Regions from separate parts of the Arthrobacter sp. GmRoot5-12 genome, predicted to be linked through region 3. Evidence: riboswitches for the same ligand, from Rfam matches in the RefSeq annotation. Region 3 holds a riboswitch; each other region holds the start of a gene.
The links. A riboswitch is a leader RNA that binds a small molecule or an ion and turns the genes downstream of it on or off. The one in region 3 is predicted to bind S-adenosylmethionine.
Positions count from the first base shown of each region.

Region 1: linked by a shared signal. The riboswitch ahead of AC6JAM_RS10285 (DUF1737 domain-containing protein) and the one ahead of AC6JAM_RS05990 (cobalamin-independent methionine synthase II family protein) in region 3 are both predicted to bind S-adenosylmethionine.
Region 2: linked by a shared signal. The riboswitch ahead of metX (homoserine O-acetyltransferase MetX) and the one ahead of AC6JAM_RS05990 (cobalamin-independent methionine synthase II family protein) in region 3 are both predicted to bind S-adenosylmethionine.

Region 1 is NZ_AP046056.1:2,251,707-2,261,152, reverse strand. Features, by position in the region: gene AC6JAM_RS10310 (aminodeoxychorismate lyase) at 1-170, shown strand, start outside; gene AC6JAM_RS10305 (pyridoxamine 5'-phosphate oxidase family protein) at 230-694, shown strand; gene AC6JAM_RS10300 (TetR/AcrR family transcriptional regulator C-terminal domain-containing protein) at 733-1,437, opposite strand; gene AC6JAM_RS10295 (hypothetical protein) at 1,662-1,916, shown strand; gene opgC (OpgC domain-containing protein) at 2,011-4,476, opposite strand; SAM riboswitch class IV at 4,702-4,817, shown strand; gene AC6JAM_RS10285 (DUF1737 domain-containing protein) at 4,831-5,106, shown strand; gene AC6JAM_RS10280 (rhodanese-like domain-containing protein) at 5,103-5,513, shown strand; gene AC6JAM_RS10275 (O-succinylhomoserine sulfhydrylase) at 5,514-6,722, shown strand; gene AC6JAM_RS10270 (glutamate--cysteine ligase 2) at 6,858-8,084, opposite strand; gene AC6JAM_RS10265 (UDP-N-acetylglucosamine 1-carboxyvinyltransferase) at 8,151-9,446, opposite strand, start outside.
Region 2 is NZ_AP046056.1:387,604-397,049, forward strand. Features, by position in the region: gene AC6JAM_RS01820 (hypothetical protein) at 1-475, shown strand, start outside; gene AC6JAM_RS01825 (CoA-acylating methylmalonate-semialdehyde dehydrogenase) at 540-2,024, opposite strand; gene mmsB (3-hydroxyisobutyrate dehydrogenase) at 2,059-2,979, opposite strand; gene AC6JAM_RS01835 (LysR family transcriptional regulator) at 3,119-4,021, shown strand; gene AC6JAM_RS01840 (zinc-binding dehydrogenase) at 4,057-5,202, opposite strand; gene AC6JAM_RS01845 (MFS transporter) at 5,211-6,593, opposite strand; gene metX (homoserine O-acetyltransferase MetX) at 6,760-7,875, opposite strand; SAM riboswitch class IV at 7,888-8,003, opposite strand; gene AC6JAM_RS01855 (bifunctional o-acetylhomoserine/o-acetylserine sulfhydrylase) at 8,104-9,426, opposite strand.
Region 3 is NZ_AP046056.1:1,338,316-1,347,761, reverse strand. Features, by position in the region: gene AC6JAM_RS06020 (HAD-IIA family hydrolase) at 1-440, opposite strand, end outside; gene AC6JAM_RS06015 (TrmH family RNA methyltransferase) at 481-1,155, shown strand; gene fbaA (class II fructose-bisphosphate aldolase) at 1,278-2,297, shown strand; gene AC6JAM_RS06005 (DUF3151 domain-containing protein) at 2,298-2,720, shown strand; gene AC6JAM_RS06000 (hypothetical protein) at 2,916-3,056, shown strand; gene AC6JAM_RS05995 (uracil-DNA glycosylase family protein) at 3,069-3,698, opposite strand; gene AC6JAM_RS05990 (cobalamin-independent methionine synthase II family protein) at 3,900-5,108, opposite strand; SAM riboswitch class I at 5,122-5,225, opposite strand; gene AC6JAM_RS05985 (SipW-dependent-type signal peptide-containing protein) at 5,482-6,177, shown strand; gene AC6JAM_RS05980 (S24/S26 family peptidase) at 6,196-6,810, shown strand; gene AC6JAM_RS05975 (hypothetical protein) at 6,824-7,540, shown strand; gene AC6JAM_RS05970 (choice-of-anchor G family protein) at 7,537-9,264, shown strand; gene AC6JAM_RS05965 (M14 family zinc carboxypeptidase) at 9,432-9,446, shown strand, end outside.

The DNA.
Region 1 (9,446 bases), 910 kb from region 3:
ACGGGCCGCTGGTGCCACAGGACCTCCTGGACGCAGACGCGGTCTGGCTGATCTCCAGTGTCCGCCTGCTGGCGCCCGTGAACCGGATTGACGGCAGGGAGATCGGCACCCCGTCTGTGCAAAAGGAACTGACCACAGAACTGAGCGGACTTTTCGCCGGCATCCATTAGCCCGCAACAGGCAGGGCCGGCCCTTTTCCCGCCCCGGCATCACCCGTAAGGTGTGCACCATGGACTCGCACAAGCTGCCGATCGAAAAACTGTCCTTTGACGACTGCTGGGAACTCCTTGACACCGACACGGTGGGCAGGCTGGCCATCGTGGTGGACGGACATCCGGAAATCTTCCCCGTGAACTACGTTGTCCACCTGCGCAGCATCGTCTTCCGCACGGCACCCGGCTCAAAACTGTGGGACGCGAAAATGGAACGCCCTGCCGCGCTGGAGATCGACGGCTACGACCCCACCACCGAACTGGCCTGGAGCGTGGTGGCGCGGGGCAATACCGGGATCATCGAAGACCAGGCCGTCAAAGATGCGGTGGACAGCCTTGGCCTGGAGCCGTGGCAGCCCGGCGAAAAGGCAAACTATGTCAGGCTGAACGCCAAGGCGCTGACCGGACGCAGGTTCCAGGTGAACCGCCCGGACGTCTGGAACACCCGCCTCCAGGACCGGCGCCGGGCGTCATTCGAATAGCGGCCGCTCAACGACCACGCCTTTACACGGCTGCTCCGTCAGGCGCTGGAGCCTGCCGCCTGCCGTGAAAGCTGGGCTTCCAGCCCGGACAGCAGGATGGTGAGCCCTTGGTCAAGCTCCTTGGCGCCGTCGTAGTCAGCCAACGCCGGCGCCAGCGCACGCAGCCGGGGGAATTCCTTCGCGGGCAGCCGGTGGAGCCCCAACCGCAGCAGCACCTCGTTCTCTTCCGGGTCCACCACGTACTCCTGCAGTTCGTTCAGGAGGTGCCCGTAGAGGAAGCCGTAGTAGGCGCGGTAGACGTGCAGCGCATCAGCCGGCTCGAATCCTGCTGCCACCAGCAGGGTCAGGATCTGCTCCAATGGCCGCAGTGTGCCCAGCGGACGCATGCCCAGCGGCGTGGAGAGGGGCCGCGTCACCAGCAGGGGGACAACGTTGGGATGCTTGAGCGCCAGCATCCGCAGGTTGTGGGCGATGCTCCGCAGCTGCGCTTTCCAATCCGGGTCCTCCGGATGAATCGGAAGCTGGTTGAGCACCAGCTCAGAAACCCCGTCCAGCAGCGCCGCGCGGTTCTCGGCGTAGCGGTACAGGCTCATCGGGTCCCGGCCAAGCTCCTGCCCCAGGCGGCGCATGGTCAGTGCATCCAGTCCTTCGGCATCAACCAGTTCCAGGGCCTTGGCCAGCACGACCTCCCTGCTCAGCCTGGCCTTGGCGGGGGTGCGGCCGGAAGCGTGCGGGGGATTCATGGTGTTGTCCTAGCGGTGGAAGTGGCGGCCCGGATTAATCGAGACGGTTGCCTTACTTGTAGTCTACGAGTAAAGTCTACATCGTAGACAGGCGCTGACGACGCTGAGGCCCCAGATGCTTTTCACGGGACCCAACCTATAGATTCGATGGCCATGTGCAGGGCATCAAATCTTGCTGCTGTAGCCGAACGGCGGCGCCGAGCACTTAGCGAAGGGAAGCCATCATGGCACATTCGCAGTTCGATACTTTTCTCCACGAAGCCACCTACCCCGACCACGCCGCTGGTTCCAGCATGGACCGCGACCGCCTCTACGGCCTGTACACCAGCTGGTGCTTCCTCAACCAGCAGCCGGCCGGCACCGAGTCCACCTTCTGGGCAGCCATGAAGCACCGGATCCCGCCGCGCCGCAACGGGCTGCGCATGAAGGGTCCTGCCGCTGCGGACTACATCATGACCAGCTACCCGGGCCTGGTCTGAGACCCCCGGATTCGTAAGAGGCCACCGGGCAGCCGGGTGGTACATGATCAAATGCTGTGGCACGCCCGTGCCGCAGCATTTTTCATGCCCCGGGCTAGGTAGGGATGATCCGGAAGAGGAACCTGGTGCGGACCATCACCCAGAGCAGCCCCAGGACCACGGCGTAGGCCACGGTGTTGAGGAGGATGCTTTGCTGCTGCAGGGCCGGGATGTTGGCCACGACGGCGATCAGCACCACGTGCATGATGAAGACGTACAACGTGGCCCGGCCCAGCGGGACCAGGAACCAGCCCAGGGCCCGGTCCACCGGTTTCCAGTAAGCGCTGAGGAATGCGTACGCAGCCACCACCAGGACCAGGACGTTGAGCAGCCGGCCCGGGGCCAGGTATGTCCGGCCGAAGAAGGCGTCATACATTGCCCGGTAGGACGCATCCGGCAGAAGCGCCAGTCGGACGTCATAGGCGTTGGCCAGGTAGGGGTTGCCCCAGGACAGGAAGGCCAAAGCGAACGCTGCCGTGGTGCAGGCAACCACCACCCACGTGTGGCGCGACAGCCACGCTGTGATGCTGCGCCGATGGTAGCCCGCAACCAGCCCAAGCACGAAAAGCACCTGCCACACCAGCAGCGGGAAGGAGTCCTCGAACTGCGAGGGCAGGATCCGGAACCTGGTCATGGCACCTGCCGCATACACGGCAACCGATACCGCCACGACCCAGATGGCCTTTCCGCGGTTCAGCGCCGCGAGGATCAGCGGGCTGACCAGCAACAGCACCACATAGAGCCCCATGACATTGAACTGCCAGGGACCGAACTGCAGCAGCACGATGGCCGGAAGCACCTGGGGCGGGACGGGGAACTGGAACAGCGATGACATGCCCGCATAGAGGTCGTAGGTCCGGCCGGCCCCGTTGTGCCCGGCGCCACCGGTCCCCTGGTCCACGAACGTGGTCAGGGCCTCGGTGTGGAAGAACGGGAGCAGGGACAGAAGGAAGACGCCGATCAGCACGGCCAGCGCCGTCAGGTAGAGCTTGCCGGCGCGGCGGGTCGTGAGGTCGACCACCTGCCCGAAGTCCTCCCTGGCCTTGGGCCCGTACACCATGCCCACCACCAGTCCGGAGAACAGGACGAACAGTTCCGCACCCGACACGAAGCCCACGGCCTCCTGGGTGAGCAGCTGGAACAGCGATGCCATGCCCAGGTGGTTCACCACCACAAAGACGATGGCCATCCCGCGCAGCAGATCGATGCGCGAGTCCCTGGCGGAGGGATCCTGGTAGCCCCAGGCCGTGGCTGCGTTGATCCGGCGGGGTATCCGCCACAGGGCCACCAGGAGGATGGCCATGGCGGCGGCAACAGTCCAGGCGGCAGCCCCGGAGAGCGTGTTGGCCCGGACGTAGGTGCTCCCGGATGCCACTTCGGTGACCGGCCCGGTGACCATTGGCGTTGCCTTCAGCCTGTCCAGGGCCGCTTTGGCGATGCCCGCCTGTCCCGTGAGCAGCCAGCTGATGCTCGCCACGCCGGTATCCCTGGTGCTGGTGCGCTCGTCCCAGACAACGGCGGCCGTCCCGGCAAAAGCTGGGGAAGTGGCAGTTCCCACCACCTGGTCCCACCAGCCCACCTTGATGTCCGCCTCCTGCGCGCCGCCGGACGCGGGGCTGTAGAAAGCAGAGGTCTGGAGGAGGAACGGCTTGTTGCGCCCCTCGGAATAGGTGCCGTAGAAGTTTTCGCCGCCGGAGGCCGTCAGCATGTCCTGGAGCTCGCCGGCCCTCGGCTGGGAGTTGACGGCGGGGCCGCCGGCCGTGTCGTCGTGATAGGCGGCCAGCCCCACCCAGTCCACTGCGTCGTCACCCGGGTAGTACGGGGCGTAGGCGCTGTCGCTTGAGTTCCAGGCCCCGTCGCCGTTCGTGTCCAGGAGGGAAAAGCCTTCGCTTCCGGGCTGCGGGGCATCCCGGTTGCGGTCAAAGGGGTAGTCCTTGCCCAGGTAAGGCGCCCACACCAAGGTGGGCCGGCCGCCGTCGTACGTCTTGAACGCTGCCGCCACAGCCCTGAAGGCCTGCCGGTACGCGGCGGGCTGCTGGCCCCAGGCCACCCAGCTTGCATTCATGTCCGGGGCGAACCGGATCAGCAGCTGCCCCTTGAGCCCGGACGTAAGGTCGCGCACCTGCGCTGCGAATGCTGCCGCTTCCGCAGTGCCGAGCTGGTCCAGGGGCACTGACGGCTTTACCGTGAGCAGGGCGTGGGCGCCTAGGGACGCGGCCTGCTGAAGGAAGCCGTCAAGGTCGTTCCGTTCCGAATCGCGGTAGGGGATGGTGATGTCGTGGCCGAAGACGGCCGGACTGGCACCAAGCCGGCCGCTGAAGCCTGCGGCGGTGTCCTCGCCCCACTCGAGCACCGCGCCCAGCCAGGGCTTTCCCTTCTCCGGCGTAGCGTCCGCCGCATGCGCCGGCGCAGCCGCCAGCAGGGCAAGGAGGCTGACGATGGCCGCGGCCAGGAACGCACCGATGGACGGCCGGCGGGTCCCGCGGATGGCGGCCTGGTGGCGCGATGTGTTTGCCCGCATGCTGACAGGACCCCCGGTGCTCATTGCTGTGACGACGGGGCGGCGCCCCGGTAAGAACTTTATCGGCCCCGCGGCCCCGGGCGGCACGTGGCGGGCCGCCCACCTGCGGCGATGTCCGCCGTCGCGCTTTCCTTCAACCCCGCGCCTCCCTTCAGCGCTGCTCAATTACGGAACATGACGACGGCGGCGGTGCGGCTTGGCGCGGCAGATGTTACGTTTTTGGGGAGTAATGAGTACCGGTGTGAAGCCCTGACTGGCCGGTCGGCAACCCTCCCTTTCGCGGCGGGGTGCCTCAGGTGAATACTCGGCATATCGACCGATTCGAGCTGCAAGCGTGAAAGAAGGAGATCCGTCGTGTCTGACGCACCTGCCCCTGACGAAAAATTGTCCTACCGCCTGATCACCGGCCCGGATGACCGTTCATTCTGCGAGCGGATCTCCACGGCCCTGGCCGACGGCTATGTGCTGCACGGCAGCCCGGCAGCCACCTTCAACGGCACCAGCGTGATCGTGGCGCAGGCAGTGGTCCTTCCGGCGGCAATCGCCTCGGCCGATGCCGCGGTTGCCACCGCAGTGGATGAACTGGACGCCGAATTTGAAGGCGAGTTCGACGGCGAGGGCCACGCATGAGCTACGCGGGAGACCTCACGCCCCAGGAAGCATGGGAGAAGCTGGAACAGGGCGCCATCCTGGTGGACGTCCGCACCGAGGGCGAATGGGCCCACATCGGCATTCCGGACACCAAGGCCACGGACAACGACCCCCTCTTCATCCAGTGGACCTTCCCCGGCGGCATCCCCAACCCCGACTTCATCAACGACCTCAGCCAGCAGGCGCCCGAGGACCGTTCAACCGAACTGGTGTTCCTGTGCCGCTCCGGCCAGCGGTCCATCGCGGCAGCCATCGCGGCCACCCGGGCCGGCTTCACCTCCTACAACGTGCTGGAGGGCTTTGAAGGCGAGCCGGACCGCTATGGCGAACGCACCGTCAACGGCTGGAAAAACCGCGGCCTTCCCACCAACCTCGGAAAGAACTAAGTGACCTTCAACCAAGACGCCCCCGGCTGGAACCCCGACACCCAGGCTGTCCGTGGCGGGCTGGACCGCACCAACTTCCAGGAAACGTCCGAGGCCATCTTCCTGAACTCCGGCTTCGTCTACGAATCCGCGGCAGCAGCTGAACGCGCCTTCACCGGCGAGGACGAACGCTTTGTCTACTCCCGCTACGGCAACCCGTCCGTGGCCACCTTCCAGGAGCGGCTCCGGCTGCTGGAAGGCACCGAAGCCTGCTTCGCGACGGCGTCGGGAATGTCCGCGGTATTCACCGCGCTTGGTGCCCTGCTGGCTGCCGGCGACCGGGTGGTGGCCGCCCGGTCGCTGTTCGGTTCGTGCTTCGTGATTTTGAACGAGATCCTTCCCCGGTGGGGCGTGGAGACCGTCTTCGTGGACGGGCCGGACCTGGACCAGTGGCGCGAGGCCCTCTCCGAGCCCACCACCGCCGTCTTCTTCGAATCCCCGTCCAACCCGATGCAGGAGATCGTGGACATCGCCGCGGTCAGCGAACTTGCGCATGCCGCCGGCGCCAAGGTGGTGGCGGACAACGTCTTCGCCACTCCCCTGCTGCAGCGCTGCGGTGACCTGGGCGCCGACGTCATCGTCTACTCCGGCACCAAGCACATCGACGGCCAGGGCAGGGTCATGGGCGGCGCCATCCTGGGCACCAAGGAGTTCATCGACGGTCCCGTAAAACAGCTCATGCGCCACACCGGGCCCGCACTCTCGGCGTTCAACGCCTGGGTCCTGACCAAGGGCCTGGAGACCATGAGCCTGCGCGTGAACCATTCCTCCGCCACGGCGCTCCGGCTCGCAGAGTGGCTGGAAGAACAGCCCGCCGTGAGCTGGGTGAGGTACCCGCTGCTCAAGTCCCACCCGCAGTACGACCTGGCGGCACGGCAGATGAGCGCCGGCGGTACGGTCCTCACGCTTGAGCTGGCTCCCTCCGGCGGGCGCTCCGGCAAGGAAGCGGCCTTCGCACTGCTGGACGGGCTGCGCATCATCGACATCTCCAACAACCTTGGTGATTCGAAGTCCCTGATCACGCACCCCGCCACCACCACGCACCGCGCCATGGGGCCGGAAGGGCGAGCCGCCATTGGGCTCAGTGACGGCGTGGTGCGGCTCTCGGTAGGGCTCGAGGACCCGGAGGACCTCCTCCGCGACCTGGAACAGGCACTCAAGCAGATCTAGCCGCGCGGGAAGCCTAGCTCCTCTGGGTCCGGGCGACGCGCTTCCTCACTCTCGATGCGCAGATTCCCTGGCGCGCACCAAATATGGGCCGCGAGGAGGAATCTGCGCGTCGGGAATGGATATGCGCGTCGAAGGTCAGCTCTGGCGGACCCGCAGCAGCTCGGGCGTGCCCTCCACGTCAGCTAGATCCAGGGCATCCCGCATGGTCACATTGACGGCCTGCCGCACCACGGCGCCGAACCCCATGTCCTCCGGGGGCGGTCCCGCCAGCGCCTTGTCCCGGGCGCGGCGCTGTTCGGCGGCTCCTGTTCCGCGGGCGATGATGTCCTCCACCCCCTGCCGTGCCAGTGCCAGCTCCCCCTGTTCGGACAGGACGGGAGCCAGGTAATCCACCAGGGACCGGACCACGTCCGCGGCCGGTGCGGGCCGGAAATTCCCAAAATCCAGGAGTTCACCGCTCAGCCCGGCGCTGCTGGCCTGCCACGAGGCCATCCGGAGGAGGACGGTGGGAACCGGCGCAGGATCCACGTCGGCCTGCCATTCCCTGCTGGCGGATTCCACCAGCGCCCGGACCAGCACGGCAATGAGCGCTGCATCCTCGGCACGAAGGCAGACGTCCGCCACGCGAACCTCGACGGTGGGGTGGTTGCGGGACAGCCGGGCGTCGAAGTACAGCATGCCCTCATCGAGCATGACGCCGCTTTCCAGCAGCCGCGTCACCACGCGCCGGTAGGCAGGGTACGTCCCGTAAATACCGGCCGGGCCCGCCGTGGGCCACCGGTTCCAGGCCTGGGTGCGGTAGCTTTCAAACCCGGTTGGAACGCCGTTCCAGAAGGGTGAATTGGCGCTCAGGGCCGTCAGCACCGCCAGCTTGTCGCGGATCCGGTCCAGGACCGCCACGCCCTCTTCGGGCGATTCGATGAACGTGTGCACATGGAAGCCGCAGGTCAGCTGCTCCTGGGCGGTGAGGCCGAAGCGCTCCAGCATTTTGGCGTACCGGGGGTCGGGCGTCGTGTGGGTGGTGGAGGCCAAGGGCGAGGTGGCGAGGGCCGCCACCCGGGCGCCATGCTTCCTGGCGGCCTGGTCCGCCAGGGCGCGGCCCGCGCGGATCTGTTCGAGCAGGCTCCCGTATTCGAGGCACGGACGGGTCTGGGTCTCGATCTGCTCAAGCTTCAGCTCGGCACTCAAGCCCATCTCGTCGTCGTAATCCGCCTGTTTTCCGGAGTGATGGACCTCCGGGTCCACGGGAAGATCGTCAGCCGCAACGCGGTGGCCGGCCAGGAGGGCGTCGGCCAGGGCAAGGGGTTCCCCGGACTCCGGATCAACGATCAGGAGTTCCTCCTCTACGCCAAAAGTACGCATACGAACATTCTGCGATACTTGTCCGGCATTCGAGGGGCCCCGGCGATTCATGACGAACCGTGAATGCTAGTCCTGGAAGTACTCCACCTTGGCGCCAATGGTGTTCAGGCGTTCCGCCAGGTCCTCGTAGCCACGCTCGATCACGTAGATGTTCCGCAGTTCGGACACGCCCCGGGCGGCGAGCATGGCCAGCAGCAGGCAGGCGGCCGGACGAAGCGCCGGCGGGCAGCCCACCTCGGCGGCGCGCCACTTGGTGGGCCCGTTGACGTAGATCCGGTGCGGATCCAGCAGCTGCACCTGCGCCCCAAGCCTGTTCAGCTCTGTCAGGTAAATGGCCCGGTTCTCGTAGACCCAGTCGTGGATCATGGTCTGGCCATCGGCGTTCGCGGCAATGACGGCAAAGAACGGCAGGTTGTCGATGTTCAGCCCGGGGAACGGCATCGGATGGATCTTGTCCTCCGGGGCATGCAGCTCGGAGGGCTTGGTGGTCACGTCCACCAGCCGGGTGCGGCCGTTGCGGGCCATGTACTCGCCCGAAATTTCCAGCTTCTGCCCCATCTGGCCCAAGGTGGCCAACTCGATTTCCATGAACTCGATGGGCACCCGCCGCACCGTGACCTCGGAATTGGTGACGATGCCGGCCGTGATGAGGCTCATCGCCTCGATGGGATCCTCGGAGGGGAAGTACTCGATCTCCGCGTCAATGTCGGGCCGGCCCGTGATCTTCAGGGTGGTGGTGCCCACGCCCTCGATGGTGACGCCCAGCATCTGCAGGTAGAAGCACAGGTCCTGCACCATGTAATTGGGGCTGGCGTTGCGGATCACGGTGGTTCCCGGCCGGTGCGCCGCGGCCATGATGGCGTTCTCGGTGACGGTGTCCCCGCGTTCGGTGAGGACGAAGGAGCGGTCCTGCGCGTCCGCCGGCGGAGCCTGGACCGTGTAGAAACCGGCCGTGGCTTCCACGGCAAGGCCAAACTGGCGCAACGCCTGCATGTGCGGTTCCACGGTGCGGGTGCCGAGGTCGCAGCCGCCGGCGTAGGGCAGCCGGTACTCCCGCGACTCATCCAGAAGGGGACCCAGCAGCATGATGACGCTGCGGGTCCTGCGCGCCGCGTCAACGTCCATGGCTTCCAGGTCCAGGACGGCGGGACGGCGAAGACGCAGGTCAGTGTCGTTAAGCCAGGTGCACTCGACGCCGATGCTGGTCAGCACTTCGACAATGCGGTTGACTTCCTCGATCCGTGCCAGCCGGCGGAGCACGGTGGTGCCACGGTTGATCAGGCTGGCGCACAGCAGGGCGACGCCGGCGTTCTTGCTGCTGTTGACATCCACGGCACCGGAGAGGGTACGGCCGCCCTCCAC
Region 2 (9,446 bases), 950 kb from region 3:
GGGGCAACACGGACAAGACGGGTATCCCGGCCCCGGCCAGTACCCGGGACCGGGCCAGTATCCAGGCTCGGCCGGGCCGCAGAGCAACCAGCCCCGCGACGGCTATACCCAGCAGGACTACTTCTCCGGCGGCTTCCGCAGTATCCAGCGGCCGCAGCCCCTGGGCGACCCGCAGCCGTTGCCCCACCAGTACGGCCAGCAGCCTCTGCCGGACCCCGGCTACGGTCCCCCGCAGGGACAGGGGTTTGGTCAGCCAGGCTTTGGCCAGCCCGGCTTTGATCAGCAGGGGTCTCAGCAGCCGCGTCCCGGAGAGCCGACGCCGGGACAGTCCCCAGCGCCGGCCACTCCCCCGCCGCCGGCAGCACCGCAAGGGTACCGCGCCCGCAAGCTCGCGGAACTGGACCAGCAGTACACCAACGGTGAGCTGTCCATGGAGGACTACATGAAGCGGCGCAGCGACATCATGAACGGCTAGTAAAAGGAGCGCCACCGGGCCTGCCCGGTGGCGCTCCTTTATGCGTTCAGTGCTCCTGTCAAGCTCAGTGGACCTGCGGGAAGCCCAGGTCAATCACCGAGGTGGAGGGATCCGGCCAGCGCGTGGTCACCACCTTGCCCCGGGTGTAGAACCGGATGCTGTCCGGGCCGTACATGTGGGTGTCGCCGAACAGCGAGTTCTTCCAGCCGCCGAACGAGAACGTGCCTACCGGAACCGGAATGGGCACGTTGACGCCCACCATGCCTGCCTCGACGTCGAACTCGAACTGCCGGGCCGCCCCGCCGTCACGGGTGAAGATGGCCGTGCCGTTGCCGAACTCGTTGTCGTTGACCAGCTTCACGGCGTCGCCGTAGGTATCGACGCGGACCACGGACAGGACCGGGCCGAAGATCTCGTCGTCGTACACCTTCATGCCCGGCTTGACGTGGTCCACCAGGCTGACGCCGATGAAGAATCCGTTTGAATCGAACTGCTGCGAGCGCCCGTCCACAACCACGGATGCGCCTTCATTTTCGGCCCCCGCCACATAGGAGGCCACGCGGTCCCGGTGCTCCGCGGTGATCAAGGGGCCCATCTGGGACGCGGGGTCCGTTCCCGGGCCGATCTTCAAACCCGCCATGCGGCTGGAGATTGCCTTCACCAGGTCGTCCGCGATGTTGCCCACGGCCACCAGGACGCTGACGGCCATGCAGCGTTCGCCGGCTGACCCGTAGGCGGCCGAAACCGCAGCGTCGGCAGCCATGTCCAGGTCGGCGTCGGGAAGCACCACCATGTGGTTCTTTGCACCGCCCAGCGCCTGCACCCGCTTGCCGTGTTCTGCCGCCCGCTTGTAGATCGACTGGGCAACGGGAGTGGAGCCGACAAAACTCACGGCTTTGACGTCCGGGTGCTCCAGCAGGACATCCACGGCTTCCTTGTCACCGTGGACCACGTTCAGCACCCCGGCCGGCAGGCCCGCTTCGGCGAAGGCCTCCGCGATGAAGACGGCGGCCGATGGGTCCTTCTCGCTGGGCTTCAGCAGCACGGTGTTGCCGCAGGCCAGGGCACTGCCGATCATCCACAGCGGCACCATGGCCGGAAAGTTGAACGGCGTAATGCAGGCTACGACGCCCACCGGCTGGCGGACGGAGTGCACGTCCACCCCGGTGGAGACCTGCTCGGACCGCTCGCCCTTGAGCATGTGGGACAGGCCGGTGGCGAAATCGATGTTCTCCAGGCCGCGGGCGATTTCGCCCTCTGCGTCGGAGAGGACCTTCCCGTGCTCGCTGGTGAGGATGGCGGCGAGCTCGGGCTTCCGCTGGGTCAGGATTTCGCGGACCCGGAAGAAGATGCCGGTCCGCCGGGCCAGGCTGGTGGCCCGCCAGGCCGGCAGCGCGGAACGGGCAGCCGCGATGGCTTCCTCTGTCCGTGCCGCCGAGGCAAGCGCCACCTGTTTCTCCTGTTCACCGGTCGCGGGATTGAACACTGGGCCGAAGCGGTCTGCGTCGCTGACGCGGGTGCCGTTGATGTAGTGCGGGATGGTTTCCACGGGGAGTCTCTTTTCCTGCGTTGCGTGGTGCGGGCTAGTTGGCGGACGGCGCCGGGTTGGCGGGTTCGAGTGAGCCGTCCACGAGCTTGATGATCATGGAGCAGTCCTTGCAGGCGTCACCGGCGTCAATAAGCCGCTGGAACAGCTGCTGGACGTGCCTGCCGATCTCCAGGGGCGTGCCGGTATCCTCGGCTGCGCTGATGGCCAGCCCAATGTCCTTGTTCGCCAGCTCTGTGGTGAAGGTGGGCGCGAAGCCGTTGTTCGAGGCTGCGGTAGGAACCACGCCGGGCACCGGGTACCAGGTCCGCAGTGCCCACGAGTCGCCCGAGGAGACAGAGGCAATGTTCCAGAAGACCTGCTTGTCCAGGCCCAGCCGGTCGGCGAGCACAGCGCCCTCCGCGGTGGAGGCCAGGTTGATGAAAAGCATCAGGTTGTTGCAGATCTTGGCCGCCTGCCCCGTGGTGGGGCCGCCCGTGGGGATGATGTTGGCGGCCATGGGGCCGATGTAGCCCGTGGCGTCCGCCACGGCCCCCTCTTCGCCGCCAACCATGAAAGTAAGCGTTCCCGCTTCCGCCCCGCTCATTCCACCCGACACTGGCGCGTCCACGAAGCGGAAGCCAGCGGCAGCAGCGGCGTCGTGCAGTTCCTGGGCGGAGGCGACGTCGATAGTCGAGGAGTCAATCAGCAGCGTCCGGGTGTCCGCGTGCGCCAGCACGCCGTCCCCGCCGAGATACACCGCACGGGCATGTTCGCCCTTGGGCAGCATGGTGAACACGGCGTCCGCACCATCCACCGCCTCGGCGATGCTGGCGGTCCGCTTGACGCCGCCTGCTTCAGCGGCTGCCAGGGCTGCCGGGTTGAGGTCGAAACCGCGCACATCATGCCCGGCTTTCGCCAGGTTTACGGACATGTGGCCGCCCATGTTGCCCAGGCCAATCCAACCGATAACTGCCACGAGTAAGCTCCTTTGCTTCCATTCCAGCCGTACTGCCGGCATGTCTGTCAACGATCACACCCTGTTAGAGTGCAATCAAGGGGAAAAATCACAGAGGCCATGTGCATTGCTGCACATCGAAGGAAGGACCGCAGTGGACCTGAGACGGTTGCCAAGCCCCGACGACCTGCTCATCCTGCTCACCGTTGCCCGCCTGGGCCGGTTCAACGCGGTAGCCGAGACGCTGGGAACAACCCACACCACCATCTCCCGCCGCATCCTCGCCCTGGACAGGCAACTGGGCGGCCGGACTTTGGAACGCAGCCCGCAGGGTTGGGAGCTGACGCAGCTCGGTGCCGCGGCCGTGGAAGCGGCAGAGGCGATCGAAGGTACCCTTGGCTCGCTGTCCGGCCTGATCAGCCAGGACCAAAGCACCCTCGCCGGCCTGGTCCGCGTCGCCACGACGGACGGCGTGGGAGCAGTGTTCGTCACCCCGTCGCTGGTGCGGCTCCAGCAGCAAAACCCGCAGCTGAACATCGAAATGCTCAGCGCCACCCGGAAAGTCAGCCAGAACCGGTCGGGCGTGGACCTGGAGATCGTGGTGGGCCGGGCGGACGTCACCACCGCGCAGACAATCTTCCTGAGCAACTACTACCTGCGCCTCTACGCCAGCTCAGCGTATGCCGCCCGGCATGGTCTGCCGGAAACGCTCGACGACGTGGGGCAGCACGGGTTTGTGTCCTACGTCGAATCCGCACTCCAGGTGGCGGAGCTGGGGCCGCGCTGGTCTTCGCAGCTTCCGCTGCCCAGGACGAGCTTCCAGGCCACCAGCGTGTTCGCCCAGGTGGAGGCGGTGCGGCAGGGTGCGGGCATTGGGCTGCTGCCCAACTTCATGGTGGCGGGCTGCGGGGACTTCGTGCCCGTCCTGGCAGCCGACTTTGAGCGCCAGCTCCCCATCTGGGCCGTTGCCCGCCCGGAGTCGCTCCGGTCCGCACCGGTCCAGGCGGTGATTGCGGCACTCAAGGCGGAAATGAAGGAGCGCTCCGGGGTGCTGGCGGGGTAAGCGCTGTTCTTGCGGACCCAGGCCCCCCGCACAAGTCAGGCCTGGAACAGCCGCCTTACCACCTGCCCGGATGCCAGCGCGTCCAGGCCCTCATTGATCTCGCTGAGCGGCCGGGTGTCAGTGTGCAGCAGCTCAACCGGCAGCCTGCCTTCGCGCCAGAACGCCAGGTACTGCGGAATGTCGCGCGCCGGCACGGCATCCCCCATGTAGGAGCCCAGCAGCCGTTTTCCCGCCCCGGCCAACTGCAGGGCCGGCACCGTCAACTGGGCGGACGGATGGGGCAGGCCCACCGACACCACGGCGCCTCCCCGCGTCACCTGCTCCAGGCAGGAGGCGATAACGCCTGCTGATCCCACTGCTTCAATGGCAACGTCCACACCGTCCCCGGACGCTTCCGCGATCAGCCGTGCCGCGTCCTCCGGCGTTCCCACCGATGTGGCGCCGGCGTCGCGGGCCAGCTGGTGCTTGCCTTGGTTTGGATCGATGGCAATGACGTCGGCGGCTCCGGCGAGGCGCGCTGCCATGACGGCTGACAGGCCCACGGCTCCGAGGCCGAACACCGCTACGGACTGCCCCGGACTTACAGCCGCGGTATTCAACACTGCACCCATTCCGGTGAGCACGGCGCAACCAAACATCGAGGCAACCGTGTCCGGGACGTCGTCGTCGATCACCACCACCGATTCCCTTGCCACCACTGCGTAATCGGCGAAGGCCGAGACGCCAAGGTGGTGGTTGATCCGTTCCCCTGCCGGAGTCCGCAGCAGTGCCGGCCCGTGCAGCAGGTCGCCGGAGCCATTGACCTCTGCGGCACGGTGGCAGAGGGCCGGCCGGCCGGCCAGGCATGCACGGCACCCGCCACAGCTCGGCACGAAGACCAGCACCACATGGTCGCCCACGGACACGTCGGACACGCCGGCCCCCACGGACACCACCCGACCCACCGCCTCGTGGCCCAAGGCCATGGGCAGCGGCCGGACGCGGGAACCGTCCACCACCGAGAGGTCCGAGTGGCAGAGGCTGGAGTAGGTGATGGCAACACCAAGCTCACCGGCGCGGGGCTCCGGCTGCTCCAGTTCCTGCACCAGCAGCGGAGCGGCCTCGGAGTAGGTCTGCTTCCCGTTGCCGGCCCCCGTGGTGGGGGCGGCGGGAACGGTGGAGTACAGGACGGCGGCTTTCACGGATCCTGCTACTTCTTGCGGGCGGCAAGGAGGTCGGCGGTGCCCTGGGCGTCGGCGGCGTCCACGTCGTGCAGCGAGATGCCGCGGGTTTCCTTCAGGAAGTAGACCGCGACGGCGGTAATGGCGCAGGCGATCAGCAGGTAGACCGCCACGGGGACGGAGGACTTGTAGGCGCCCAGGAGCGAGGCGGCGATGATCGGGGCCAGGGATCCTGCAACGATCGACGTCACCTGGTAGCCCAGGGAAACCCCGGAGTAGCGCATCCGGGTGGGGAACATTTCCGCCATGATGGCAGGCTGCCCGGCGTACATGAAGGCGTGGAACACCAGGCCGATCATGATGGCGGCCAGGATGATGGCATCGTTCTTGGTGTCCATCATGGGGAAGGCGAAGAAGCCCCAGGTGGCCCCCATGATGGCGCCGGCCATGTAGACGGGCCTGCGGCCAAACCGGTCCGACAGCTTGCCCACCATGGGCACGACGGCGAAGTGCAGGGCGTGGGCAAGGAGCAGCAGGAGGAGGATGCGGGTGGTGTCGGCCTGGACCACGGTTTTCAGGTAGGTGATGGAGAACGTGACCACGAGGTAGTACAGGATGTTTTCCGCCAGGCGCAGGCCCATGGCGGTGAAGACGCCGCGGGGGTAGCGCCGGAATACCTCAGCGACGCCGTAGCCCTTGTGGCCGGCTTCGACCTCTTTGCGGGCTTCGAGGAAGATCGGTGCGTCATTGACCTTGGTGCGGATGTAGTAACCGATCAGGACGATCACCGCGGACAGCCAGAACGCTACGCGCCAGCCCCACCCCAGGAAGGCGTCCTGGGTCAACGTGGAGGACAGGGTGAACAAGACGGCGGTGGCAAGCAGGTTTCCCAGCGGCACTGCCGACTGTGGCCAGCTGGCCCAGAAACCGCGGGATTTGCTGGGGCTGTGTTCGGCCACGAGGAGGACGGCGCCGCCCCACTCGCCGCCAACGGCAAAGCCCTGGGCGAACCGGAGGACCACCAGCAGTGCGGGAGCCCAGTAGCCGATCTGCTGGAACGTGGGCAGGCAGCCCATGAGGAAGGTGGAGACGCCTACCAGGATGATGCTCAGCTGCAGCAGCTTCTTGCGTCCGAACTTGTCGCCGAAGTGGCCAAAGACGATGCCGCCGATGGGGCGGGCCACGAAACCGACGGCATAAGTGAGGAAGGCGGCGATGATGCCATCCAGTTCTGTGCCGGCGTTGGGGAAGAAGGCCTTTCCGAACACCAGGGTGGCAGCCGAGGCGTAGAGGAAGAACTCGTACCACTCAACAACGGTTCCGGCCATGGAGGCCGTAACCACCTTCTTAAGGCCTGAAGCCTTGACGTCGGTTTCCTCTGTGCGCCTTGCGGCGGAGCTTTCCGTACTCATGCGAACTCCTTCGGCGTCGTCGTCGACACCACGGGGACCAATCAATGGCGGCCGGGTGTGATGCACACCACGAACGCACCGGATTCGATTGAGTATGGTCTGCCTGCGGTGCAACCTCAACGCCGATTAGTGCAGAAGGCATCTGCAGGAATGCACATGCGCGGCGCTAGGCCAGGAAGCTGCTCCGGAGCTGGCTGCCCAGCTGCCCGATCTCTGTCAGGAACCCGTCGTGCCCGATCGGCGCCTGGATGACGTGCACGTCCACGTCCCCCGGCAGGGCCTGGGCCAGCTCACGGGACTGCGACGGGAAATACAGCCGGTCCGAATCCACGGCGGCCACGAAGAACCTGGCGGTGGACCTGGCCAGGGTTTCGGCCAGGGTTCCGCGGCCCCGGCAGATGTCATGGCTCATCAGCGCCTCGGTGAGGGCGATATAGCTGTTGGCGTCGAAGCGCTTCACGAGCTTGCTGCCCTGGTGGTCCAGGTAGCTTTCCACCTGGTAGCGGCCGCGGGCGGCCAGAGCCTCACCCTTCAGGGGCGACTCCGGCGCCTGGGGTTCCCGGCCGAAGCGGCCTTCCAGTTCAGCCGCGGACCGGTAGGTGATGTGGGCGATGCGCCGGGCAAGTGCCAGCCCGGCTTCCGGGCAGGGGCCGCCGTAGTAGTCGCCGCCGTTGAAGTGCGGGTCCTGCCGGATGGCCAGGGTCTGGGCCTGCGCGAAGGCGATCTGTTCCGCCGTGCTCGCGGCGCCCACGGAGATGACGGCGCAGCGCTGCACCCGCTCCGGGTAGGTCACTGCCCATTCAAGGGCGCGGGCGCCGCCCATGGATCCGCCCAGGACAGCGAACCAGCTGCTGATGCCCAGCTGGTCAGCCAGCCGGGCCTCTGCCACCGTGCTGTCCCGCAGGGTGACCAGGGGGAAGCGGGAGCCCCAGGGGGCTCCGTCCGGGGCGGCCGACGACGGGCCCGTGGACCCGTAGCAGCCGCCCACGATGTTGACGGACACCACGAAGAACTTGTCCGTGTCCACGGGAGCGCCGGGACCGGCCAATTGTTCCCACCAGCCTTCTTCGTCCGTGTCACCGCGGGTCACGTGGGTGCTGCCGGTCAGGGCGTGCTCGATCAGGATGGCGTTGCTGGCGTCGGCGTTGAGCGTGCCCCAGGTTTCGTAGGCCAGCGTGACGTCCGGGAGGTATCCCCCGGCTTCAAGTTCCAGCCCTCCGATGGAGGCGTAGCGGACAATTCCGTGTTCGGGGATGGTGGTTCGGGCGACGGTAACCGTCATGGCAAGACCTCTTCTACGCGCTTGCCTGCCGTCGTCTGACCGGCAGGCCAGGTCCTCACCCGGGGCACCCCACCGCGGATGGAGGGTTGCCGGCCAGCAAGCCGGGGCTGTCACTGGCACTCATGACCTGGTTCGAGTGTACGAAACACCCCCCGCTCCAGGCCAAGAGTGTGACTGGTTGTGACTTCCCCGCTTGCCGGCCCTCCCGGCGTCAGCCCTGGCGCGCTTTTAGCTCTGGGCGCCTTTGGCAGCGCGGAAACCCGCTTCCAGGTCGGCCAGGATGTCATCGATGTGCTCCAGGCCAACAGAGAGCCGGACCAGTCCCGGATTCACCCCGGCCACCGCTTGCTGCTCCGGCGAGAGCTGGCTGTGGGTGGTCGACGCCGGGTGGATGACCAGGGAGCGGACGTCGCCGATGTTGGCCACGTGGGAGTGCAGCTCCAGGGCGTCGACGAAGCGCTTGCCCGCCTCCGCTCCGCCGGCAAGGTTGAAGGCCACGACGGCGCCCGTTCCCTTGGGCCCGTACTTGCGGCCACGCTCGTACCAGGGGCTGGAGGGCAACCCGGCGTAGGCGACGGATTCGACGTCGTCCCGTCCTTCCAGCCAGCGCGCCACTTCCGTGGCGTTGGCAACGTGGCGTTCCACCCGCAGGCTCAGCGTCTCCAGGCCCTGGGAGATCAGGAAGGCGTTGAAGGGGGAAACCGCCGAGCCAAGGTCGCGCAGCAGCTGGACGCGGGCCTTGAGGATGTAGGAGAGGTTGGCACCCAGCGCACCGTCGGCGCCTAGGTCGCGGGCGTAGACCAGGCCGTTGTAGGTGGGGTCCGGGGTGTTGAAGCCGGGGAACCGTTCAGGGTCCTTGCCGAAGTCGAATTTGCCGGAGTCCACGATCACGCCGGCAATTGCGGAGCCGTGGCCGCCCAGGTATTTGGTGGCGGAGTGGATCACGATGTCCGCACCCCACTCCAGTGGGCGGATCAGGTAGGGCGTGGACAGGGTGTTGTCCACGATCAGTGGCACGCCTGCCTGGTGGGCCACCTCGGAGATGCCGTCGATGTCCAGGACGTCCTGGCGGGGATTGGACACCACTTCACCGAAAAAGAGCTTGGTGTTCGGCTGGACGGCGTCGCGCCACTGGTCCAGGTTGTCGGGATCCTGGACGAAGGTGACCGAGATGCCGAACTTCTTCAGGGTGTGGGCGAACAGGTTGTACGTTCCGCCATAAAGGCTGGGGCTCGCCACAATATGGTCCCCCGCCTCCGCAATGTTCAGCACCGCGAACGTCTCGGCGGCCTGGCCCGAGCTCAGCAGCAAAGCGGCCAGGCCTCCCTCAAGGCTGGCGATCCGCTGTTCGACGGCATCCTGGGTGGGGTTGCCAATCCGGGTGTAGATGGGCGCAAGTTCGGCGAGGGCAAAGCGGTTGGCTGCGCTTTCGGCGCTGGGGAACACGAAGGACGTGGTCTGGTAAATGGGGAGCGCGCGGGCTCCGGTGGCACTGTCGGGCTCCTGGCCTGCATGGATCTGGCGGGTTTCGAAAGACCATCCGTTGGACATCTCAGTCTCCTATGACATGG
Region 3 (9,446 bases):
GTGCGCGTCTCGCCAAGCACCACAAAGTCCGGGTTCTGGTCGGTGAGGATGAAGCCGGCCTCATGCAGCGCCGTCGTGAGCCCCGCCTCACCGATCGTGTAGGCGCGGTTGCCGGACTCTGAGCCCCGCACCTGGTCCTTGAGGAACTGCGCCGTGGCCAGCGCCGAAGTCCAGATGTTTTCCTCCGGAATTTCCAGGCCGGAGGAACGCAGGCGGGCGGCAAGGTCGCGCGGGGTGAAGATGGAGTTGTTGGTCAGCACCAGGAAGCGCTTGGACGTATCCACCCACCGCTGGATCAGTTCCGCGGCGCCGGGGATCGGCTGGTTCTCGTGGACCAGGACGCCGTCCATGTCCGTCAGCCAGCACTCGATCTCCTGGCCGCTGCGGTAAACCGCGGGGTTTGCTGCTACCTGGTCTTCTTCTGCCACGTTTACCTCCACCGGTGATGAATGCTCCAGTGCTCCAGTCTAGTGTTGAGGGGTGAACCAAACGCCCGGCCTGCCAGACGAACCCCGCCACGAGCCCGGGGAGGCCGAGCCCGCAAAGGCGGAGGTCGGCGTCGGGCCCTGGGAAGGCGAACTGCCCGAAGGCGACCACTGGGACCCTGACCTCCTTGCCGACGGGGACCGCCGCAACGTCCTGGACAAGTACCGCTACTGGAAGCACGAAGCGATCGTGGCGGAGCTCGATTCCCGGCGGCACAACTTCCACGTGGCCATCGAGAACTGGCAGCACGACCTGAACATCGGCACGGTGGTGCGCACCGCCAACGCCTTCCTCGCCAAAGAGGTGCACATCATCGGCCGGCGGCGATGGAACCGCCGCGGCGCCATGGTCACCGACCGCTACCAGCACGTCCGCCACCACCCCACGGTCGAGGACTTCGTCCAGTGGGCGCAGGGGGAGGGGCTGGCGATCATCGGCATCGATATCTTCCCGGACTCGGTTCCCCTGGAGACTTACGAGCTGCCGCGCGACTGCGTGCTGGTCTTCGGACAGGAGGGCCCGGGCCTGACCCCCGAAGTCCACCAGGCCGCCGCCGCCACCCTGTCCATCGAGCAGTTCGGCTCCACCCGGTCCATCAACGCCGCCTCGGCAGCCGCCATCGCCATGCACGCCTGGATCCGGCGGCACGTGTTCAACCAGCACGTCTGAGTGTTACTGAGCGGTGACCCGAAACACCCTCGTGGTCCGGGAATGGCTAGGATGGTGCCTAGCCGTAAGCGGTCTACTTGAGGGTCTTCCACCCACAGACGAAACTCAGCAGAGGAGCCAGCATGCCCATTGCAACCCCAGAGATCTACTCCGAAATGATCGACCGCGCGAAGGCGGGCGGCTTCGCATACCCGGCCGTGAACGTCACGTCCTCGCAGACGCTCAACGCAGCGCTCCGCGGCTTCGCCGAGGCGGAGTCCGACGGCATCGTCCAGGTTTCCACCGGCGGTGCGGCCTACTGGTCCGGCGCATCCACCAAGGACATGGTTGCCGGTTCCCTGGGCTTCGCAGCCTTCGCCCGCGAGGTAGCCAAGAACTACGGCGTCAACGTCGCCCTGCACACTGACCACTGCCCCAAGGACAAGCTGGACGGTTTCGTCCTGCCCCTGCTGGCTGCTTCGGAGGCTGAGGTCAAGGCCGGCCGGAACCCGCTGTTCAACTCCCACATGTGGGACGGCTCCGCCGAGACCCTCCAGGAAAACCTGCGCATCGCCCGCGAACTGCTCGGCCGCACTGCTGCCGCCAAGATGATCCTCGAAGTGGAGATTGGCACCGTTGGCGGCGAGGAGGACGGCGTGGAAAACGCCATCAACGACAAGCTGTACACCACCGTTGAGGACGCCCTGGCCACCATCGATGCCCTTGGCTCCGGTGAAAACGGCCGCTACATCACGGCCCTGACCTTCGGCAACGTCCACGGCGTCTACAAGCCCGGCGGCGTCAAGCTCCGCCCGGAGATCCTCAAGGACATCCAGGCCCAGGTGGGTGCCAAAATCGGCAAGGACAACCCGTTCGACCTCGTGTTCCACGGCGGCTCCGGCTCCTCCGACCAGGAAATCGCCGACGCCGTCTCCTACGGCGTGATCAAGATGAACATCGACACCGACACCCAGTACGCCTACACGCGTCCGGTGGCTGACCACATGTTCAAGAACTACGACGGCGTCCTGAAGGTGGACGGCGAAGTGGGCAACAAGAAGACCTACGACCCCCGCGTCTGGGGCGCCTCCGCCGAAGCCGGCCTGGCGGCCCGCGTGGTGGAAGCCACCAAGCAGCTCGGTTCGGCCGGAAAGACCTTCTAGATGTCGGACGAGTTCCGCCGGAACCTGATGGGGCCGGAGCCCACTCTCCTGCCTGCCGAAACCGAGGTGAACGCGCAGCTTGAGGCCGGCCAGGAGGCCCTGGACCTGGTGGCGAAGCACCCAACGTCCTCGCTCCTGTGGGCCGTCCTGGCTGAGGAGGCGTGGACGGAAGGCCGCACCATCGACTCCTACGCCTATGCCCGGGTGGGTTACCACCGTGGACTGGATGCGCTGCGCCGCAACGGCTGGCGCGGCGTGGGGCCCATCCCCTGGGAGCATGAGCCGAACCGCGGGTTCCTGCGGGCCCTCTACTCCCTGGGCCGGGCCTCGTCGGCCATCGGCGAGGCTGAAGAGCCGGAGCGGATCGAGAAGTTCCTGAACGATTCCGACCCCACGGCAAAGGCAGCCATCGAGGGCGAATAACTCCCTGGGCCCACGCCCGCACTGTTTCCTGGTGCAGATTGCCAGGGAGGGGTTCGGGCTGCGAACGACGGCGGGCGGTCACCTTTCAATGAGAAGGTGACCGCCCGCCGTCGTATCCGGCCTGGAATGCGCCGTCCCTCGTTTCGGTTAAAAGAATCGAAGGGCCAGGGGCGGAAAGGAGGAGCTGCGCGAAGCGTGGGAAAGCAGGAGAAAGCGCGTCTCAGGTTCTGTGACTACTACTCGTGGATGTCGTACGCCGACTTCACCACCTGGGTTGAAGCCGAAGACGAATCGGCCCCGGGAATTTCGTTTACCGAGTCCGATGCCACAGGCTGAGCGGCGCAGGTCTTAAGGTTTGGCAATACCCGTGCGGGCCATGGCGTCTGCATAGGCAGTGCGCATGTCCTCCAGGTACTCCTCCTGGCGGGCCGGGGAACCGGCGAAGGCGCGGCCGCTCAGCGAGCGGACCTTGTAGGTCTTCAGGCCGCGGCGCCAGAGGAGGGGCACCTCGGTCTTCAACAGCAGGTTGGCCAGGCGGTTGGCTTCGGTGCCATGCGCCACGATCACCGAGGCGCGGGGGACCAGGGCCAGGAACTTCAGCAGGGGCTTCAGGCCTGACTGGATCTGGTCCGGAGTGAACTTGCCGTTGGGTTCGCCCGGGACGTGCCAGGGGTGGACGTTCCACGGCATGACGAACTCCGGGCGCAGGCCAAGCTTCCACTGGATCCCCAGCATGCGGGTAACAGCGTCCTGGTCGCCGGGGGTGATGAACCCGGACGGATCCACCTCGCCGATGTTGGAGAACAGGCTGATAATGCGGCATTCCTCCACGTCGTGCATGGGGTCCACGTAGGGCACCACGGTTCCGGGCTTGGCCTCCTGCAGGGAATCACACAGTTCGTTGACGGCGGCAACGCTGGGTTCGTAGCGGCGGCTCATGAGCTGTTCGTGGAATGTTTCGGGTGCCAGGGCTGTCATGAAGTGCTGGATCTCCTGCGGGGATTGGCGTTGCTGCCGCCACGGACATGGGCGCACGGCGGCACGGCACATCAGTGGCGGTTGATTGGGGTGGACCAACTCCTGGTCGGCCTACTCCAGTTTAGCAAGCCCAGGCAAGCGAAACGCCGGCCGCCCCTTCCGGTGATGGAAGGCACAGCCGGCGCGTCGGTGCGGGAGCGGCTAGAAGAGGCGCTTCGAGGCGCGGCGGGCACCCTCACCCAGTGCCTCCAGCTTGGCGAAGGCGATCTGCGGGTGCACCCTGCCGCCCAGGCCACAGTCGGTGGAGGCAATGACGTTCCCGCGGCCCACGAGGTCCGCAAAGCGGACGATCCGGTCCGCCACCAGGTCCGGGTGCTCCACCACATTGGTGGCATGCGAAACAACGCCCGGGATGATCACCTTGCCCTCGGGGAGCTTTGTGTCCTCCCACACCCGCCATTCGTGTTCGTGGCGGACGTTTGCCGCTTCAAAGGAATAGGCGCCGGCGTTGACCTGAAGCACAGAGCCGATGATGTCGGCGAACGGGATGTCCGTGGTGTGTGGGCCGTGCCAGGATCCCCAGCACACGTGCAGCCGGATCTGCTCCTGCGGCAGCCCGCGCAGCGCCCAGTTGGTCGCTTCGACGCGCAGCTGGATGAACTTCAAGTAATCGTCCAGGGACGGCTCGGGATTGATCTGGTCCCAGCTTTCGGCCAGGGACGGATCATCGAGCTGCACCGTAAGGCCGGCCTCGATGATGGCCTTGTATTCCTCCCGCATGGCATCAGCGCAGGCGTAGACGAGTTCCTCGTCGCTCTTGTAGTACTCGTTGGCTACCCGCGCGCATGAGCCGGGGGAGAGGGAGGCCACGAAGCCATCCGTGAGGCCTGCGGCGGCGAGCCCGGTCTTCAGGTTCCGGATGTCCGAGGCCACCAGGTCCTGGCCCGTGTAGGTTAGCGGTCCGGCGATCTTGGGCTGGGCAACACTCCTGCGGTGGGTGAGGATGCCGGATGCGGGATCGCTGTAGGCCTCGTTGAAGGCCTGCCGGTCGCGCCGGTCCGGGAACGAGGTCAGGACAACGTTTCCGGGGGACGAGCGGCGGACGCCGGACTCGGCCCAGCGGTCCACGGTGGTTGGCTCAAGGCCCCCGAGCCGGGCGAAGGAGTAATTCCACCACGCCCCGTAATCCACCGAGCTGGACATGGTGTGCGCGTACTCGCCGTCGTTGGGGATGTCGATGCCAAGGTCCTTCTGGCGCTGCACCACGTCCACTACGGAGGCTTCGAGGAGTTCCAGGAATTCCGGCGTGATGCCGTCGGCTTCCTTGGCGGCGTTGGCCGCAATGAGTTCAGGGGTGCGGGGCAATGAACCGGCGTGGGTCACGCGGATATGGTCGGTGTTCTGGGACATGCTGGAATCTTCCTTTCCATCGGTCCTGGCAGTAGCACCTTCGGCCGGCAGGAGTCTGCCGGGACGTGGTTGCTGCGGCGTCATTGAGCCAGGTCTCTCGGCCGCTCCGGATGGTCCACTCCCACCTAAAGCGACAGCGTGGCGGCGGGGCAACTCGGTTTCATAATGTGGCGCGGCAGCGTCCGTCGGAGCGCGTCCGCACGATTCCGCCGGAGAAAGCGACAGTTGATAACATTTAATACACCGACTTGACTTTAATTAGTAAGTAATGATGATGTAGAAACATCGGTCTTTTGGGGGAAATACCGATAATCCCCCATACCCGTGTCCCGGTTCCTACCGTTCGGGGTTTAATTCTAATTTGGGGGAAATCATGGTTGAATCAACCAGCGCTAAGCCGCGCTCGCAAAAGGCTAATAAAGTCCGCGCTATTCTTGCCGGCGGCCTTGTCTTGGGGATCGGCGCAGCCTTCACTCTCGCTGCGTGGACGGACAACGAGTGGGTCTTCGGCCAGAGCGGGAACGGCGGCGGCCCGGGTACCAAGGTCTACCACATGCAGCAGAACACGTGGTCCGGTACTTCAAGCGAGGCGGTTTGGGCTGACGAGCCGACTGCTCCCGGTGGAGCCCTGACATTCAGCGTCAATGCTGACGATCTCGTGCCGGGGTCGACGGTCTACGCCCCGATGCAGTTGCGGGCTTCCGACAAGTCCCAATCATTGGTGGCCACGCTGACGGGGGCTGCCCGGCTCGACGGAACTGATTCAGCCACCAACTCTGCAGCGCTGTACGGTGCTCTTCGGTACCAGCTGAAGAAGGAGGTGGACAAGGACCTTTGCAACGCCACCAACTTCTCCTCCAATGGAACTGATCTTGTTCCTGTTGGCTCGACCCTGAACACCCGTTCGGACACTCCGATCAACCTTCCGGCCGGAGCTACGGACGCAGCTGCGGGCACACCTGTGAGTCTTTGCTTCGCAATGACGCTCCCTTCGAATGCAAGCGTTGATCTTCAGGGATTGCGGACCACCCCCTTGTGGACCTTCAGCAGCACCGTAGGCCAGTCGTAGCCGCCACCCGTGCTTCGGATGTCCGCCAGGCGTGAGTCCGGGTTCCGGGCGGCGGCCGTGCCGTCCGGAACCCGGCTCCCGCCGGGTGTGGGAAGCGTGGCCCGGGGGTTCAGGGAGGTATTGCTTTCCGTCGTTGCCCTGCTGGGACTGGCATGCATCCTCTCCCTGGTCCTCGGCCTTTTCTTCAAAGCGTCCTTCGTCGTTTTCCGTACGGGATCGATGGAGCCGCTCTATCCAGTCGGTGCGCTGTCCCTGACCGTGCAGGTCACCGCCAAGGATCTCGTCCCGGGCGACGTCGTGTCGGTCCGCCGGGATGCGGCGACCGCCCTGGTGACCCACCGCGTGGTGGCAGTTGACCCGCCCAGTGTGGAGGGGGCCACAGCGTCGCTAAGGCTTCGCGGCGACGCTAACACTTCGGATGACCCGTTGCCCTACGAGGTGGCCACGGCGCAGAAGGTGCTGATCACCGTTCCCGGCTTAGGAGCTTGGGTCATGGCTTCACGGGGGCCGGAGTTCCTGGGTGCAGCAACGCTCGCTGTGACCGTGCTGGTGACATGGGCCTACTGGCCGAGACACGGTGCAACTGGCCAGGCGGAGGTCGACGACGAACCCCCGGCGAAACCACAACAGTAAGGTCGTAAATGACATGGCGGGAGCCAGCTTCAGGCGCGTCGCAAGAGCCGCGGGGGTTATCGCAGTTTTGCTGGCCACCGCTGCGCCCGGCGCAGCGGTGGCTGACGAACCATTGGTTCCGGTTCCGGAGACAGGAGCGGCAGGCTTCCTGTCCCTTTCTTCGTCGATGTATCCATTGGCCCTTCCTGCGCTTCAAGCAGGGGAGTCCTTCAGTTGGCAGATTGGCATTTCGGTGGACCAGCCCAGCGGTGAGTCGACGCTGCAGGTGACTGCGGACGGTGGGCTTGCCGGCACAGGGACCTACCTGGTTTCCGTGGACGAATGCGACGTCGCCTGGCAGGGAAGCAGCGGCCTGGGCGGGGATTTGCGCTGTCCCATCGGTTCCACGCCGCGCATAGCGCCGGTGACGCTGGCCGAACACCGTCAGGACGTGCTGGTTCCCTTGCGGGATCTGCGCGGCGGCCCCTCACCTTACCTCCGCTTCATCCTTTACCGGCCCGCGGGTTCGCAGGATCCACCGGACACGTCGCTGACCTTGGGCATTGGGGTCACCGCTGCAGGCATTGACGACGCCGTGACCCCGCCGGGGCAGCGGCCGCCAGCACCGCTGGCGAACACAGGGACGGCGGTGCTCCAGGGACTGCTCGCGGGCTGCGGCCTCCTGCTGCTGGGCGCGGCGGCCGTAGCTGCCGGCCGCCGAACCAGGGCCCGGACCGGGAGAACATCATGACATCTCCGCGCAGGAACCTCCTCCACCGCGCGGCCAGGAACCCGCGCACCTCCCTGGCGATAGCAGCGGCGGCTGCGGTATGCCTGGCGGCAACCACTACGGTCACCACGGCGGCGTGGGTGGACAACGAATGGGCCGCCGGCAGCGTAGGCGTCGGCTCTCCGGGGGACTGCGCCACCAACACGCTCTTCAGCGGCGAGGCATCGGCCACCCAGCTCACGGGGAGCGTGCTGGGCACAGACCTGAATTCCGTAGCCGGAGTTGAGGGTCTCACAGTCACCAACGTCGACGGTGCGGTGTCACCGCTGCCTCTCACGGCTACTCCGGTGACAGGCGTTCCGGACGCCTTCATCAGCAAGCTGCCTGTCACGGCCCTTGGCGCTAATCCGGTGACGGCGGGCCTGGGGCTGGGGCTCCCGGTTGGTGGCCTGGGCACCTATACGCAGTGGGCGCAGGCGCAGGACAGCGGACAAACCCGCGCTGCCGCCGGGCTCGTCACTGACCAGTCCGGGGCTGTGGACGTGGGCGGGACGGCCACCGGAGCCAACACTGCGCCGCAGGCTGCCACGATCTCGCTGGGCAACGTCGTGCCCGGGTCGCTTGCCGGCGTCACCCTCGACGTCGGGGCCGTGGCGTCCTCCGCATCGGTCCAAGCGTGCGACCTGATCAACGGCTGGCCTACGCTGGCTGCAACTCCCGCCGTTGCGCGGGAGTACGGTATCGCCAGCCTCAACCTAAGGACCAGCGTCCCTGCGATTGGGGCTCTCAGCAGGAGCGGAGAATCCCAGCTCGACGATGTGCCGAACCAGTTGACGGCTTTGGTTGCCCCCGGTGCCTTGACCACCGCAATCTCCAGCGGCCTGAACTCCTTGCTTGATCCTGTTCTGGGACTGCTGGACAGTTCGGCCTCCACAACGGCCACTTTGTCAGCTCCCAGCCTTGGCGCAGTGCGCGCCCTCATGGAAGAGACGCTGGTCGACAATGAGAATACGGTCGCTGTCGACCTCGCGGCCGGTACCGTCCGGATAGACATTGCAGCGCTCACCGATGGGACGCTGGGACTTAACCGTCAAGTGGCAAACCACACGGTCCTGGACAGCACCGTGACGGGGAAGGCCACTGCCAAAGTCACCCAGCTCCTGAACCAGTGGGAGATTCGAGTTGCGGATGCCTTGACTGCGGCCATACGTGAGGCCACAATCGAGTCCCGCTCTGTTGTGACTGTGGTGGGCACCCTGGGCGTGCCGGTGGCCGAGATTGTCGTTGCTACCGGCCCGTTGAAGCTGAATGACTTCCTGGCCGGTACGGCCCCTCCACCCCTCGTCACCTCCAAGCTGCTGGGGCTCGGAATCGGCGGAACCCTTCTGAACATCATCCTCAGCACTCTGACCAACGGTGCCAATGGCGTGATTCAGGACGCCCTTCGAGCGACGATCTTCACAGCAGGCCTGGTGCCGCAGGTGGGGGCGGGTATCGATGCGCTGGTCGTTGATGCGGGAACAGCCGTCGGCAACCTGCTGTCGTCGATCAGCTCCCTCGTCTCCGTCCACGTAAACGTCCAACCTGACAAACCCTGGGCCGGGGTAAAACCCGCTGACGTATCAGCCAAAGCAGGGGAATACAAAGTGTCGGCTGTAAGGATTGGCGTGATTAATGATCCGGAACCACTGAGTCTTTCGCTTGGCACTTCTTCCGCTGGGCCGGTAAATTACCGGCCTTCGTGATTTTGCTGTCCGCGCGGGAACTTTTTCGGCATTTCAATCGTTACTGGCATTGTTTTGAAGTGCTTCCGATATTAAATACGACTGTCAAATTAATTGACAGAATTTCGCATTATTGCTTGGATTTTGTCACAGTCCGCGATGGGGGACATGGCGGCTGGACCCACTCAATGCACTCGAAAGAG